DNA from 3 places in the Paraburkholderia sp. 35.1 genome. Region 1 is predicted to be linked to each of the others. Evidence: predicted binding sites of a transcription regulator. Region 1 holds the regulator's gene; each other region holds the start of a gene.

Region 1 (4,157 bases):
CCGCGGCGGCGTGCGAAATCAAAGTGCCGCTTACGGCCTCGGGTCTTCTTCGTGCGACGGGTACTCGTGCCAGTGCAGCTTCTGGCGTAACGTCGCATAGTAGCTGTAGCCGACCGGATGCAGCATCGGCACCGTGTGGCGCGAACGGCGCACCTCGATCGTGTCGCCGAGCTCCAGCGACGTGAACGACTGCATGTCGAAATTGACGTTCACCTCGCGCCCGGAAACGATCTGGATGCTGACCTTCGATTCGTCCGGCAGCACGATCGGCCGGTTCGACAGCGCGTGCGGCGCGATCGGCACGAGCACGATGCCCTGTAGTTGCGGATGCAGGATCGGCCCCTGCGAGGACAGCGAATACGCGGTCGAGCCGGTCGGCGTCGCGACGATCAGGCCGTCCGAGCGCTGGTTGTACATGAAGCGGCCGTCGACCGACACGCGCAACTCCGCCATGCCCGAGAAGCCGCTGCGGTTGACCACCACGTCGTTGAACGCGAGCGCGTGGTAGATCGGCGTGCCGTCGCGCACGATGCGCGCTTCGAGCAGCACGCGCTCCTCGCGCTCGAAATTGCCGGACAGCATCTGCGGCACGATCTCGCGCATGTCGGAGATCGGAATGTCCGTGATGAAGCCGAGCCGCCCGTGGTTGATGCCGATCAAGGGCGTGCGATACGGCGCGAGCTGGCGGCCGATGCCGAGCATCGTGCCGTCGCCGCCGAGCACCACGGCGACGTCGGCGCGCGCGCCGATCTCGGCGAGACGCAGCGCCGGATAGTCGGTCACGCCGATTTCGGCGGCGGTGTCTGCTTCGAACACGACTTCGAGGCCGAGCTTCGCGATGCAGGCGGCGAGCGCGGTCAGCGGCTCGCCGATGCCTGGCGTATTGCTGCGCCCGACGAGCGCGACGGTCTTGAACTGGCTGGTCACTTGCATGCCGGCATTACACCATAGGTAGGGCCTGAAAAGAACCGCAGACCGACCCGGTTGTGGGGCGGCGCACGCAGGGCGTCTGCGTATGTCGCGATTATCGTTAGAATGGTGAAGACCCGATGACATGCGAGCCCGCCGACGGCGGTGCATTCGCCGGGAGCGGGCGCCGCGGGCGCTCACGGCTGCGATGCCATTGAGCTAAAATTTTTCGTCATGCTAGATCCTCGCGCACAAACCCTCCTCAAAACGCTGATTGAGCGCTACATCGCCGAAGGTCAGCCGGTCGGCTCGCGCACGCTGTCACGTTATTCGGGCCTCGAACTGAGTCCGGCCACGATCCGCAACGTGATGTCGGACCTCGAGGATCTGGGGCTCGTGATCAGTCCGCATACGTCGGCAGGGCGCATTCCGACGCCACGCGGCTACCGCCTGTTCGTCGACACGATGCTGACCGTCGAATCCGCCGCCGACGAGGAGGCGGTGACGCGCACCGTCAAGACCACGCTGCAGGTGGGCGAGCCGCAGAAGATCGTCGCCGCGGCGGCGAGCGTGCTCTCAAATCTGTCGCAGTTCGCCGGCGTCGTGCTCACGCCGCGTCGCAGCCACGTGTTCAAGCAGATCGAATTCATGCGCCTGTCCGACCAGCGCATTCTGCTGATCATCGTGACGCCCGAAGGCGACGTGCAAAACCGCATCCTCGCCACCCAGCGCGACTTTTCGCCTTCGCAGCTGGTGGAAGCCTCCAATTACATCAACGCGCACTTCGCTGGCCTCTCGTTCGACGAGGTGCGCCGCCGCCTGCGCGAGGAAATCGACGAGCTGCGTGGCGACATGACCTCGCTGATGCACGCGGCCGTCACCGCCAGCACCGACGAATCCGACACCGGCGAGACCGTGTTGATCTCGGGCGAGCGCAATCTGCTCGAAGTCGCCGATCTTTCGTCGGACATGGCGCGCCTGCGCAAGCTGTTCGATGTGTTCGACCAGAAGACCAGCCTCCTTCAGTTGCTCGACGTGTCGAGTCACGCGGCGGGCGTGCAAATATTCATTGGCGGCGAATCGAATCTGGTACCGATCGAGGAAATGAGCGTCGTCACCGCGCCGTACGAGGTGAACGGCAAGATCGTCGGCACGCTCGGTGTGATCGGACCGACCCGCATGGCCTACAACCGCGTGATTCCGATCGTGGACATAACCGCGCGGCTGTTGTCCATGACGCTCAGCCAGCAGTAGTCCTCGGGCTCCGCGGAACTGTCGTCATCGCAGTCCGTGGCGATCATGATGCGCGAACGCGCGGTGTCTGCCAATCGTCCGAATGGCCAGGGGTCTCTGGCGGCGCCGGGCAGAACCTGCGCCGCTATAATGAATCTCCATTGAATCGACTCGCCGCAAAATGCGGTGATTTCTGCTACCTATGCGCTTCGACCTCGAGCGGCCTTCACAGAACGCCACGTCGCATCGCGTCGCCGTGTTGCTGATCAATCTCGGCACGCCCGACGCGCCGACGCCGCGCGCGGTGCGCCGCTACCTCGCGCAGTTCCTGTCCGATCCTCGCGTGGTCGAAATTCCGGCGCTGCTGTGGCAGCTCATTCTGCGTCTGCTGATTCTGCCGTTGCGCGGCCGCAGCTCTGCGAAGAAGTATGCGGCGGTGTGGATGCCCGAGGGCTCACCGCTGCGCGTCCACACCGAAAAGCAGGTCGAGGGCCTGCGCCATCTGCTGCAACTGAACGACTACACGGTGCTGGTCGACTACGCGATGCGCTACGGCACGCCCGGCATTCCGGCAATGCTGAACCAACTGAAGCTCGCGGGCGCCGAGCGCGTGTTGCTGATGCCGATGTATCCGCAGTATTCGGCGTCGACCACCGCGACCGCGTTCGACGAAGCCTTTTCCGCGCTCAAGCGCATGCGCAACCAGCCGGAAGTCCGCACCGTGCGCCAGTACGCCGATCACCCGGCGTACATCGCGGCGCTCGCCGCACAGGTGCACCACTACTGGCATCTGCACGGCCGCCCCGATTTCGCGGCGGGCGACAAGCTCGTGCTCAGTTTCCACGGCGTGCCCAAGCGCACGCTCGACCTCGGCGACCCGTACCACGAGCAATGCCAGCAGACCGGCGCGCTGCTGATGCAGGCGCTCGATTTGACGTCGGTCGAATGCCGCATCACGTTCCAGTCGCGCTTCGGCAAGGCCGAATGGCTGCAGCCCTACACGGCGCCGACGTTGAAGGAACTCGGCGCGGCAGGCGTGCGGCGTGCTGACGTGTTTTGCCCGGGTTTCACCGCCGACTGCCTCGAAACGATCGAGGAAATCGGCATGGAAGTGCGCGGCGAATTTCTGCAGGCGGGTGGCAAGGAGTTTCACCGGATCGCCTGTCTGAACGCGTCGCAGCCGTGGGTTGCCGCGCTTGGCGAAATCGTTGCGCAGCATCTGCAGGGCTGGCCCGTGCAGGCGGTGCCGGTGCCGCACACGACAGGAGCTTGAATACGCAGATGAACTACCGCATTTCAACCGAACCGGGCGCGAAACTGCGCATCGACAAATGGCTGTGGGCCGCGCGCTTCTTCAAGACGCGTTCGCTGGCCGCGGAGGCGGTCGACAAGGGGCGGGTGCGTATCGGCGGCGTCGCCGTGAAGCCGGCGAAGGACGTGCGTGTCGGCGATCTGGTCGAAATCGAGATCGAGCGCTACGTGTGGCAGGTGGAGGTGCTGGGCGTATGCGACGTACGCGGTCCGGCGAGCGTCGCGCAGACGCTTTATGTGGAAACCGCGCAGAGCAAGGCGAAGCGGCAGGTCGAGCAGGAACGGCGCAAGGTCTACCACGAGCCGGCCGCCGCGCTGCACGGCCGACCGACCAAACGCGACCGGCGCACTATCGACAGATTTTCAGGTGGGGATTGAGAAACTGCTCCACGGTGGCGTGTGCGCCGCCGTACTCGGTGGTGTGGTCGTTGACCGCACCGGACATGCAGATGGTCGTGGTGCCCGCGATCAGTACCAGTGCGACCACCCCGATTGCAAAGGTCAGTTTCACGGTACTCCCTTGATGGGCTGAAACAGGCTATCGGAACGACTGTCAGGTGTCGGTAACGCTTACGTCAGATTAGGGTTAACGTGGCGTTGCCGCTCCATGACTGGAGAATAGGTCAGTTGCGGGCTGCACTCAATCTCTATCTGATTGCGCCACGTTGAGGCTTGTTACGGCGCATTTCGCCTGCACGTCGGTG
Region 2 (4,157 bases), 180 kb from region 1:
GCGCCGACCGGATTGTTCATCCAGCCGTTGGCAATCAGAATCCACAGCGCCGACAGGTTCGAACCGAGCGCGACACAGAACGTGACGATCAGATGCTGGATTTTCGACAATCTGTTCCAGCCGAAAAAGAACAGACCGACGAACGTCGATTCGAGGAAGAACGCCATCAGCCCTTCGACGGCGAGCGGCACGCCGAAAATGTCGCCGACGTAATGCGAGTAATAAGCCCAGTTGGTGCCGAACTGAAACTCGAGCGTGAGGCCGGTCGCGACGCCCATTGCAAAGTTGATGCCAAACAGCTTGCCCCAGAACTGCGTCATGTCCTTGTAGATCTGCTTGCCGGTCATCACGTAGACCGATTCCATGATGACGAGCAGCCAGGCGAGACCGAGCGTGAGCGGCACGAACAGAAAGTGATAAAGCGCCGTGATGGCGAACTGGAACCGCGACAGTTCTACGACTTCGCTAACGGGCATGTTGATCACCTCGAGACGGATGCGGGGCGGGCACCGACAGCAGCGCCTGCGCGACCTGCTCAGGCGGCAGCATCATGTGCTGCGCCTGTGGATGATTGAAGAATGTGTACTTGAGCGCCATCAGTAGCACGAACTTGATGGCGAGGATGATGGCGATATCGCGCGCCAGCGTTGGACCGCGCACCCACCTGGTGAACCGGCCGCGCAAGCGCGACCGGACAGTGCTGCTGCGATTCAGGGCTATGGTCATGATCGGTCGAAGACGACTTCACGCCGGTGAGTCCGGCTGGATCCAGACCGCCCTGGCCGTCAGGCAGTCTGGCAGTCTGGCGAATGCATGCCGATTGTAGGAGGTGAACCTCGCGCGCTCAGGTTTAGCCATGCGGCAACACGTCGCGAAACTTGCCGCGTCTGTGCAGTATTGCTACCGGACTTGCGATACGTCAAGAAACGCTTACCGGCCTCGACAGGCCGGCTTGCGGATGGGCCGACGCGAATGCGCGGCCGCGGGGACGCAAGAAAGGGCGAAAAGAATGAAAAAGCCCCGCCGTCTTGCGAGGGCGGGGCTTGAGCGCGATGGTCGCTAAATGGCGCGACCGATTAACGCGTGTCGTTTTTACCTATGTCATAGGCGGGACACAATCGACGCGCGCATGGCTTCGACGCTTTACGCGTATTCGTTCAGCGCGCCGCGCATCTTCTTCATCGCGCTGGCTTCGATCTGGCGGATACGTTCGGCCGAGACACCGAACTCGTCGGCCAGCTCGTGCAACGTGGAGCCGCCTGAGCCGTCGTCGGCCACCTTCAGCCAGCGCGCTTCGATGATGCGGCGGCTGCGCGGATCGAGCGCGTCGAGCGCGCTTGCGATGCCGTCGCTTTGCAGCCGGTCGCGCTGACGCGAAGCCAGCACGGCAGTCGGTTCACTATGCGAGTCGGCCAGATAGGCGATTGGCGCGTACGACTCCTCGCCGTCTTCGACCTGACCTTCGAGCGCGATATCGCCGCCTGACAGACGCGTCTCCATCTCCGCGACCTCTTCGCGCTTCACGTTCAGCTCCTTCGCGAGACCGTCGATCTCGTCCGGCGTGAACGCGCCAAGCCCCTGCTTGTGGCTGCGCAGGTTGAAGAACAGCTTACGCTGCGCCTTGGTGGTGGCGACCTTCACCATGCGCCAGTTGCGCAGGATGTACTCGTGGATCTCGGCCTTGATCCAGTGCATCGCGTACGACACGAGGCGCACGTTTTGCTCGGGATCGAAGCGCTTGACCGCTTTCATCAGGCCGATGTTGCCTTCCTGGATCAGATCGGCGTGCGGCAACCCGTAACCGAGGTAGTTACGCGCGATTGACACGACGAGTCGCAGGTGCGACAGCACCAGGCGGCGCGCCGCCTCCAGATTGTCGTGTTCGCGCAATTCGGTGGCGAACTGGCGTTCCTCCGCCGGCGTCAGCATCGGAATCCGGTTGACCGCCTGGATGTAGGCGTCGATGTTGCCCAGGTGACCGGACAGCAGCGAGGAATGCGAGAGCGCCAGTGCACCTGCCGGAGCGGCCTTAGCCGACGACGGGCTCAAAGTACTCGGAAGGGTCATTGCATGGCTCACGTTTGAAGCTCCTTTGGAATCAGACAATTGCGTACTCAGTAAACGACTCCAGCGACGGATGTTAGCACTCAGATCTGCCGAGTGCTAATACTTAGAGGTCGCAGGGGTATCCGAGTTCCCAAAAATCCTATTGAGTTTTTACTTCCGATAGCCATCATACGCCCTATTTGCCCTGCGCGTTGGACCTGTACAAAGTACCGCCCGGAGCGGGTGCAGGCTCACGTTTGACTGATATCGTCCGCTTTTGAAGAGAATAATTGCTGATCATGGGCATTATCTGGGAAATACTTGCTCCTGAATTCGTGCCTGGAATAAAGGGGGCGCTCGCTTAATACTCGGCAGTATGGGGGGCGGATGAACAGGCAGAATCTTGTGGTGCGTGGGCTTAGTCTAAAAAGCACGTTTGCCGTTCTGCTCGTTCTGCTGTTGAGCGCGGCGGGCGCGTCCCAAGCTGAGCAGTTCGGCGTGCAGGTGGCCGCCGGCGTCGGCGACCATCACGTCAGGACGCTCGATCTCGGCGTGGTCTGGGATCCAAACCTGACCTGGTGGCAGATCGGCGACTGGCATTTCGCGCTGCTCGGCGAGGCGCATGTCGCGTGGTGGCACACCAATGAAGGAAACGTTCACGACAACATCGGCGAGATCGGCGTGACGCCGGTGATCCGCTTCATCAGGTCGTCGGGTTCGGTGCGGCCATTCATCGAGGTGGGTGCCGGCGTCCGGCTGCTGACCAGCCCGCGCATTTCTTCCGACTTCACGTTGGGCACCGCGTTCCAGTTCGCCGAGATGGCGGGCGTCGGGCTGCAGTTCGGCGCTCGTGAGCAGTATGTCGCCGGCTACCGCTTCCAGCATGTCTCCAATGGCGGTATCAAAGAGCCGAATCCTGGTATAAATTTCAGCCAGCTATATTTGCAATATCACTTCTGACCGTGGCCGCCTGCGGCTCGCGGTGTTCGAGGGGCTCTGCAATGGCGGCAAAGATGATCGAAGCGATTCGCGGGCTCGAGCGAGAGCGTTTTCGCGCGATGGTCGATGGCGATGGGCAGTCGCTCGACACGCTGCTCGCGGACAACGTGAGCTACGTCCATACGAATGGCAAGCGCGAGACGAAGCGGCAGTTCATCGACGGGATCACCGCGGGGCGCCGTCGTTATCGGCAAATCGAGGTGCAGTCGCAGGATGTTTTGCCGGCCGGGCGCGAGACCTACGTCGTCACGGGCCGCGCGCTGATCGAGATGGAGGCCAACAACGGCGCGCTCCTGTTTCCGATTGCCTATACCGCGATTCACACGCACGAAGACGGGCAGTGGCGACTGATCGCGTGGCAGGCGACCCGTTGCGCGCTCGAGTGAGATTCTCATCGGGCGGGCGCGCCTCGTGAGCGCGTCTCCAGCGGCAGCGGAATGCGGGTGTGCACTCCGCTGCAGCAGGCTCGAGGCCCAACGCGAATTCACGCGGTCACGCATTCGCCAGCTTTGTCGCGGCTGTTTGCGCCGTGCTCGTCTACATCGGCATCCGCGTCGCGCGCCTCGCGCGTGCCGCGCATCGCTACCTGTCCCGCATACGGATGCCGCGCCGCAACCGGAAGCCGCGTGCAGTGCTCCGCCACGCGCCTGATCGTCGCGAGATCCGAGAAATCCAGACCGCTGTCGATACCCATCGCGTCGAGATTCATCGCGACTGTGACGAGATCGACGTTGCCGGTGCGCTCGCCATTGCCGAACAGACAGCCTTCGATGCGATCCGCGCCCGCCAGCAGCGCGAGCTGCGCCGCGGCCACGGCGGTGCCGCGATCGTTGTGCGGATGCACCGACAGCACGATGCTGTCGCGGTAACCGAGGTTGCGATGCATCCATTCGATCTGGTCGGCGAACACGTTCGGCGTGGCCGCTTCGACGCTTGCCGGCAGGTTGACGATCATCTTGTGATCGCGCGTAGGCCGCCACGTTTGCGCGAGCGCGTCGCACACCTCGCGCGCGAACGGCAGCTCGGTCGTGTTGAAGGTCTCGGGCGAGTACTGGAAGGTCCAGCGCGTGCCCGGCCGCGCCTGCGCGTGTTCCTTGATGAGGCCCGTGCCT
Region 3 (4,157 bases), 120 kb from region 1:
CTCGACGGCGACAACATCCGGCACGGTCTGGCGAGCGACCTTGGATTCGAGCCCGACGACCGGCGCGAAAACATCCGCCGGGTCGCGCACGTCGCCCAATTGATGAACGACGCGGGTCTGATCGTGATTTCCGCACTGATTTCGCCGCTACGCGAAGATCGGGCAATGGCGCGCGCGATCATCGGAGCCGACAAGTTCGTCGAAACCTATGTGTCCGCCTCGCTCGCCACCTGCGCGAGCCGCGATCCCAAAGGTCTTTACGCGAAAGCGAGGTCTGGCGAGATCAGCTCGTTCACCGGCGTATCAGCGCCCTATGAAGCGCCGATCGATCCCGACCTGCACGTCGACACGGGAACGCTGAGCCCCGCGCAAAGCGTCGCGCAGATCTTCCACTACCTGCGCGAAAAGTGCCTCGGAAGGTCCTCTCATCGCACGGCTCACGCCGCGGGCGCCTGATCCGGACAAAAGGTCGTCCGGAAGCGCTCGCCAGCAAGCACATCAACGCCGGCCCCAAACGAAAAAACCCGCTTATGCGGGTTTTTTTCGTTTGGGGAAACGCCTCGCGGCGCACTCCCCCCACGGACTTCCAGCCGGGCCTCGGCCGTGATCCAGACGCGCGGCAGTTCAACCACGCGGCCGGACCACGAGGCCCGAGCGGAATTACATGTCCATGCCCATGCCGCCCATGCCGCCGGGCATGCCGCCAGGCATCGGAGCATCTTCCTTCGGCAGTTCGCAGACAGCTGCGTCGGTCGTCAGCAGCAGGCCAGCAACCGAAGCTGCGTTTTGCAGCGCCGTGCGCGTCACCTTCGTCGGATCCACGACACCTGCGTCGACCAGGTCGACGTACTCGCCGGTCGCTGCGTTGTAGCCGTAGTTGCCCTTGCCAGCAGCAACCGCTGCCACGACGACACTCGCTTCTTCGCCACCGTTGGCGACGATCTGGCGCAGCGGCTCTTCCATGGCGCGCAGAACGATCTTGATACCTGCGTCCTGATCGGCGTTAGCGCCCTTCAGGCCAGCGATTGCCGTACGTGCACGGATCAGCGCGACGCCGCCACCCGCCACGATGCCTTCTTCCACAGCCGCGCGCGTTGCGTGCAGTGCGTCTTCGACACGTGCCTTCTTTTCCTTCATTTCGACTTCGGTCGCAGCACCGACCTTGATCACTGCAACGCCGCCTGCCAGCTTGGCGACGCGTTCTTGCAGCTTTTCACGGTCGTAGTCCGAGGTCGCTTCTTCGATCTGCGTGCGCACTTGCTTGACGCGAGCTTCGATGTTCGCTGCTTCGCCAGCGCCGTCGATGATCGTGGTGTTTTCCTTGCCCACTTCGATGCGCTTCGCCTGGCCCAGTTCAGCCAGCGTTGCCTTCTCGAGCGTGAGGCCGGTTTCTTCAGCGATGACCTGACCGCCGGTCAGGATCGCGATGTCTTCCAGCATCGCCTTACGACGATCGCCGAAGCCCGGAGCCTTGACGGCAACGGTCTTCAGGATGCCGCGGATGTTGTTGACGACCAGCGTTGCGAGCGCTTCGCCTTCGACGTCTTCAGCGATGATCAGCAGCGGACGGCCAGCCTTCGCGACTTGCTCGAGCACCGGCAGCAGGTCACGGATGTTCGACACCTTCTTGTCGTGCAGCAGCACGAACGGGTTCTCGAGCACGGCGACTTGCTTGTCCGGGTTGTTGATGAAATACGGCGACAGGTAGCCGCGGTCGAATTGCATACCTTCGACGACGTCCAGCTCGTCTTGCAGCGACTTGCCGTCTTCGACGGTGATCACGCCTTCCTTGCCGACCTTGTCCATTGCTTCAGCGATGCGCTCGCCGATCGACGAATCGCTGTTCGCCGAGATCGCGCCAACCTGGGCGATTTCCTTGTTGGTCGTGCACGGCTTGCTGATTTTGCGCAGTTCTTCGATTGCGGCTGCAACGGCCTTGTCGATACCGCGCTTCAGGTCCATCGGGTTCATGCCCGATGCGACGTACTTCATGCCTTCGCGGACGATCGATTGCGCGAGAACCGTAGCGGTCGTCGTGCCGTCGCCTGCGTTGTCGCTGGTCTTGGAAGCGACTTCCTTGACCATTTGCGCGCCCATGTTCTGGAGCTTGTCTTTCAGTTCGATCTCTTTCGCGACCGACACACCGTCCTTGGTGACCGTCGGGCCGCCGAAGCTGCGCTCGAGAACCACGTTGCGGCCCTTCGGACCCAGCGTGACCTTCACGGCGTTGGCGAGAATATTCACGCCTTCGACCATCTTGGCACGGGCGGAATCACCGAATACGACGTCTTTAGCTGCCATCTTCTAACTCCTTGAATACTTTGGATATAACCGGTGAAGTAGCGACCTTGCGCTTACTTCTGCACCACGGCCATGATGTCTTCTTCGCGCATCACGAGCAGTTCGTTGCCGTCGACCTTGACGGTCTGGCCTGCGTACTTGCCGAACAGGACGCGGTCGCCGACCTTCACGTCGAGCGCAATGGCTGCGCCCTTGTCGTCGCGCTTGCCCGGGCCGACTGCGAGGATTTCACCTTGATCCGGCTTTTCCGCTGCGGCTTCGGGGATCACGATGCCCGACGCGGTCTTGGTTTCCTGATCCAGACGTTTGACGATCACGCGATCATGCAAAGGACGAAGGTTCATACATACTCCTCTCTGATTGAGACTGAAGAACGCTGAGAAAAACCCGGCTGGCCGAGCCAACCGGAGATGTTGTTAGCACTCTCGTGCAGCGAGTGCTAATTATATGGACGGGCAGTGACAAATTCAAGAAGCGGGGAACGCGGTCGAAGTTCACTCACCCTCAAACGTGATTCGCTCGGGCTTGAACCCGCCCCGTGCGGAACGTCTGCCGTTCGGCATTTTCTCTAAGAAAACAATAATTTACCGACGTGTTGCGTTGAGATTCGGCCCTTCGTGAAGGAAGAGGCGAGCCATGACGAGGCAGCGACTTCGGAGCGGAGCGCCCGCTCGAAACGTCAAACCCAGGGAAATCCCCCATAAGCGCGGGCCGTTACGATAGTCAGCCTTCAGGCAAGTCGAGGGGGCTCATGAATGTGCTTGGCGGCTGAGGCACCAGTCGGTCCAAGTATATCTGGACCGTTGCAGCGGCCGTTGATAGCGGGATTGTGAAATTGATAGCAGCTGCAAGGACGATACTTGCAGAACCGTAACGCTATAACTGAGTGCGAAAGATTTGAGATCTTTCCACTCTGAAGATCAGCGACAAATATGTCCAACTGACCAGTCGATAATTGCGCTCCTCCAGATAGCGAAATATGGCGGAAGCTATTACTTCCCTTATCGAAGTCAGCGTAGACTCCACAATAATGATTTTTGGTTTATACCTGCTGATATCAATCGATCGCAAGACTTCGTAATCGTGACCTTCCACGTCGATGGAAAGCAGATCGATTTCCTGATCGGCGTACGGGGTGTGCTCGAGAACGTCGTTCAATATGGTGGTTTCAACGGTCCGGACGGAGATAGGCTTCTGGACTTTGGCCGCAGCCACTGAAAAATTATAGACTTCCTTGAGCTGTTTCTCGTTCGAGACGGCCGCACATACATTGACATCACCGGACCGCGCAAGAGAAAACGTTTCAATTTTCACCGGATCCATGTCTATGTTGATGCCGCGCCAACCACTACTCGACGGTTAGCCGAACATTAAGCGAAAGTCATAATAATGTGTATTTTTGGCCGAAACCGTCGAGTGATGCAAAAAGCTTCCGGTTCCAGTCGGTTCGCGTGTCGTCGACTACAGCCGCGCGAGATTCAGCCCGGCGAAGCCTTCTGCATCAGGCCACGATCCGCCAGTTTCGGTCGCCCGACAGCGCGCTCGTTTCACTTCACTTCTGCGCAGGCCGGTGCAACGCATTACCCGCCATCCACTTGAGCCGTTCGCAATTGACCTTGATGCGCGCCGCGAATTCCTTCGGATCTCGCTCGCGCAGTGCGTTCATCTGGCTATTGGTGATGTCGGCGCGGTGCCAGCCCGTGTCCCAGTGCTGATCGAAATCGGTCGCACCGGTCAGGACCTTTCGGAGCCGCTCCTTATAGGCGTCGATCCGCTCGGGCGACACGTCGCAAAACGCCCGCGCGAAGCTTGCGCGCTCGCCCGCCGTCTCCGCGCTCATGTTGGCGTCGCTCGCG

Evidence for each region. Region 1 encodes HrcA, which represses chaperone genes, less so after heat shock. Its sites were predicted from a motif close to TTAGCACTCNNNNNNNNNGAGTGCTAA; they were not measured.
Region 2: a site for HrcA is predicted at 2,141-2,167, ahead of rpoH (RNA polymerase sigma factor RpoH). Genes of this name have one in related genera too.
Region 3: a site for HrcA is predicted at 2,718-2,744, ahead of groES (co-chaperone GroES). Genes of this name have one in related genera too.

The regions. Positions count from the first base shown of each region.
Region 1 is NZ_JBNDMJ010000003.1:2,463,293-2,467,449, forward strand. Features, by position in the region: gene OKW27_RS31480 (NAD kinase) at 31-933, opposite strand; gene hrcA (heat-inducible transcriptional repressor HrcA) at 1,144-2,163, shown strand; gene hemH (ferrochelatase) at 2,345-3,415, shown strand; gene OKW27_RS31495 (RNA-binding S4 domain-containing protein) at 3,424-3,831, shown strand; gene OKW27_RS31500 (hypothetical protein) at 3,803-3,964, opposite strand.
Region 2 is NZ_JBNDMJ010000003.1:2,286,620-2,290,776, forward strand. Features, by position in the region: gene OKW27_RS30700 (cytochrome ubiquinol oxidase subunit I) at 1-476, opposite strand, end outside; gene cydP (cytochrome oxidase putative small subunit CydP) at 466-726, opposite strand; gene rpoH (RNA polymerase sigma factor RpoH) at 1,144-2,079, opposite strand; gene OKW27_RS30715 (acyloxyacyl hydrolase) at 2,434-3,006, shown strand; gene OKW27_RS30720 (nuclear transport factor 2 family protein) at 3,048-3,431, shown strand; partial or broken gene OKW27_RS30725 (2-isopropylmalate synthase) at 3,629-4,157, opposite strand, start outside.
Region 3 is NZ_JBNDMJ010000003.1:2,580,622-2,584,778, reverse strand. Features, by position in the region: gene cysC (adenylyl-sulfate kinase) at 1-456, shown strand, start outside; gene groL (chaperonin GroEL) at 661-2,301, opposite strand; gene groES (co-chaperone GroES) at 2,355-2,645, opposite strand; gene OKW27_RS32040 (FkbM family methyltransferase) at 3,178-3,624, opposite strand; gene OKW27_RS32035 (hypothetical protein) at 3,854-4,157, opposite strand, start outside.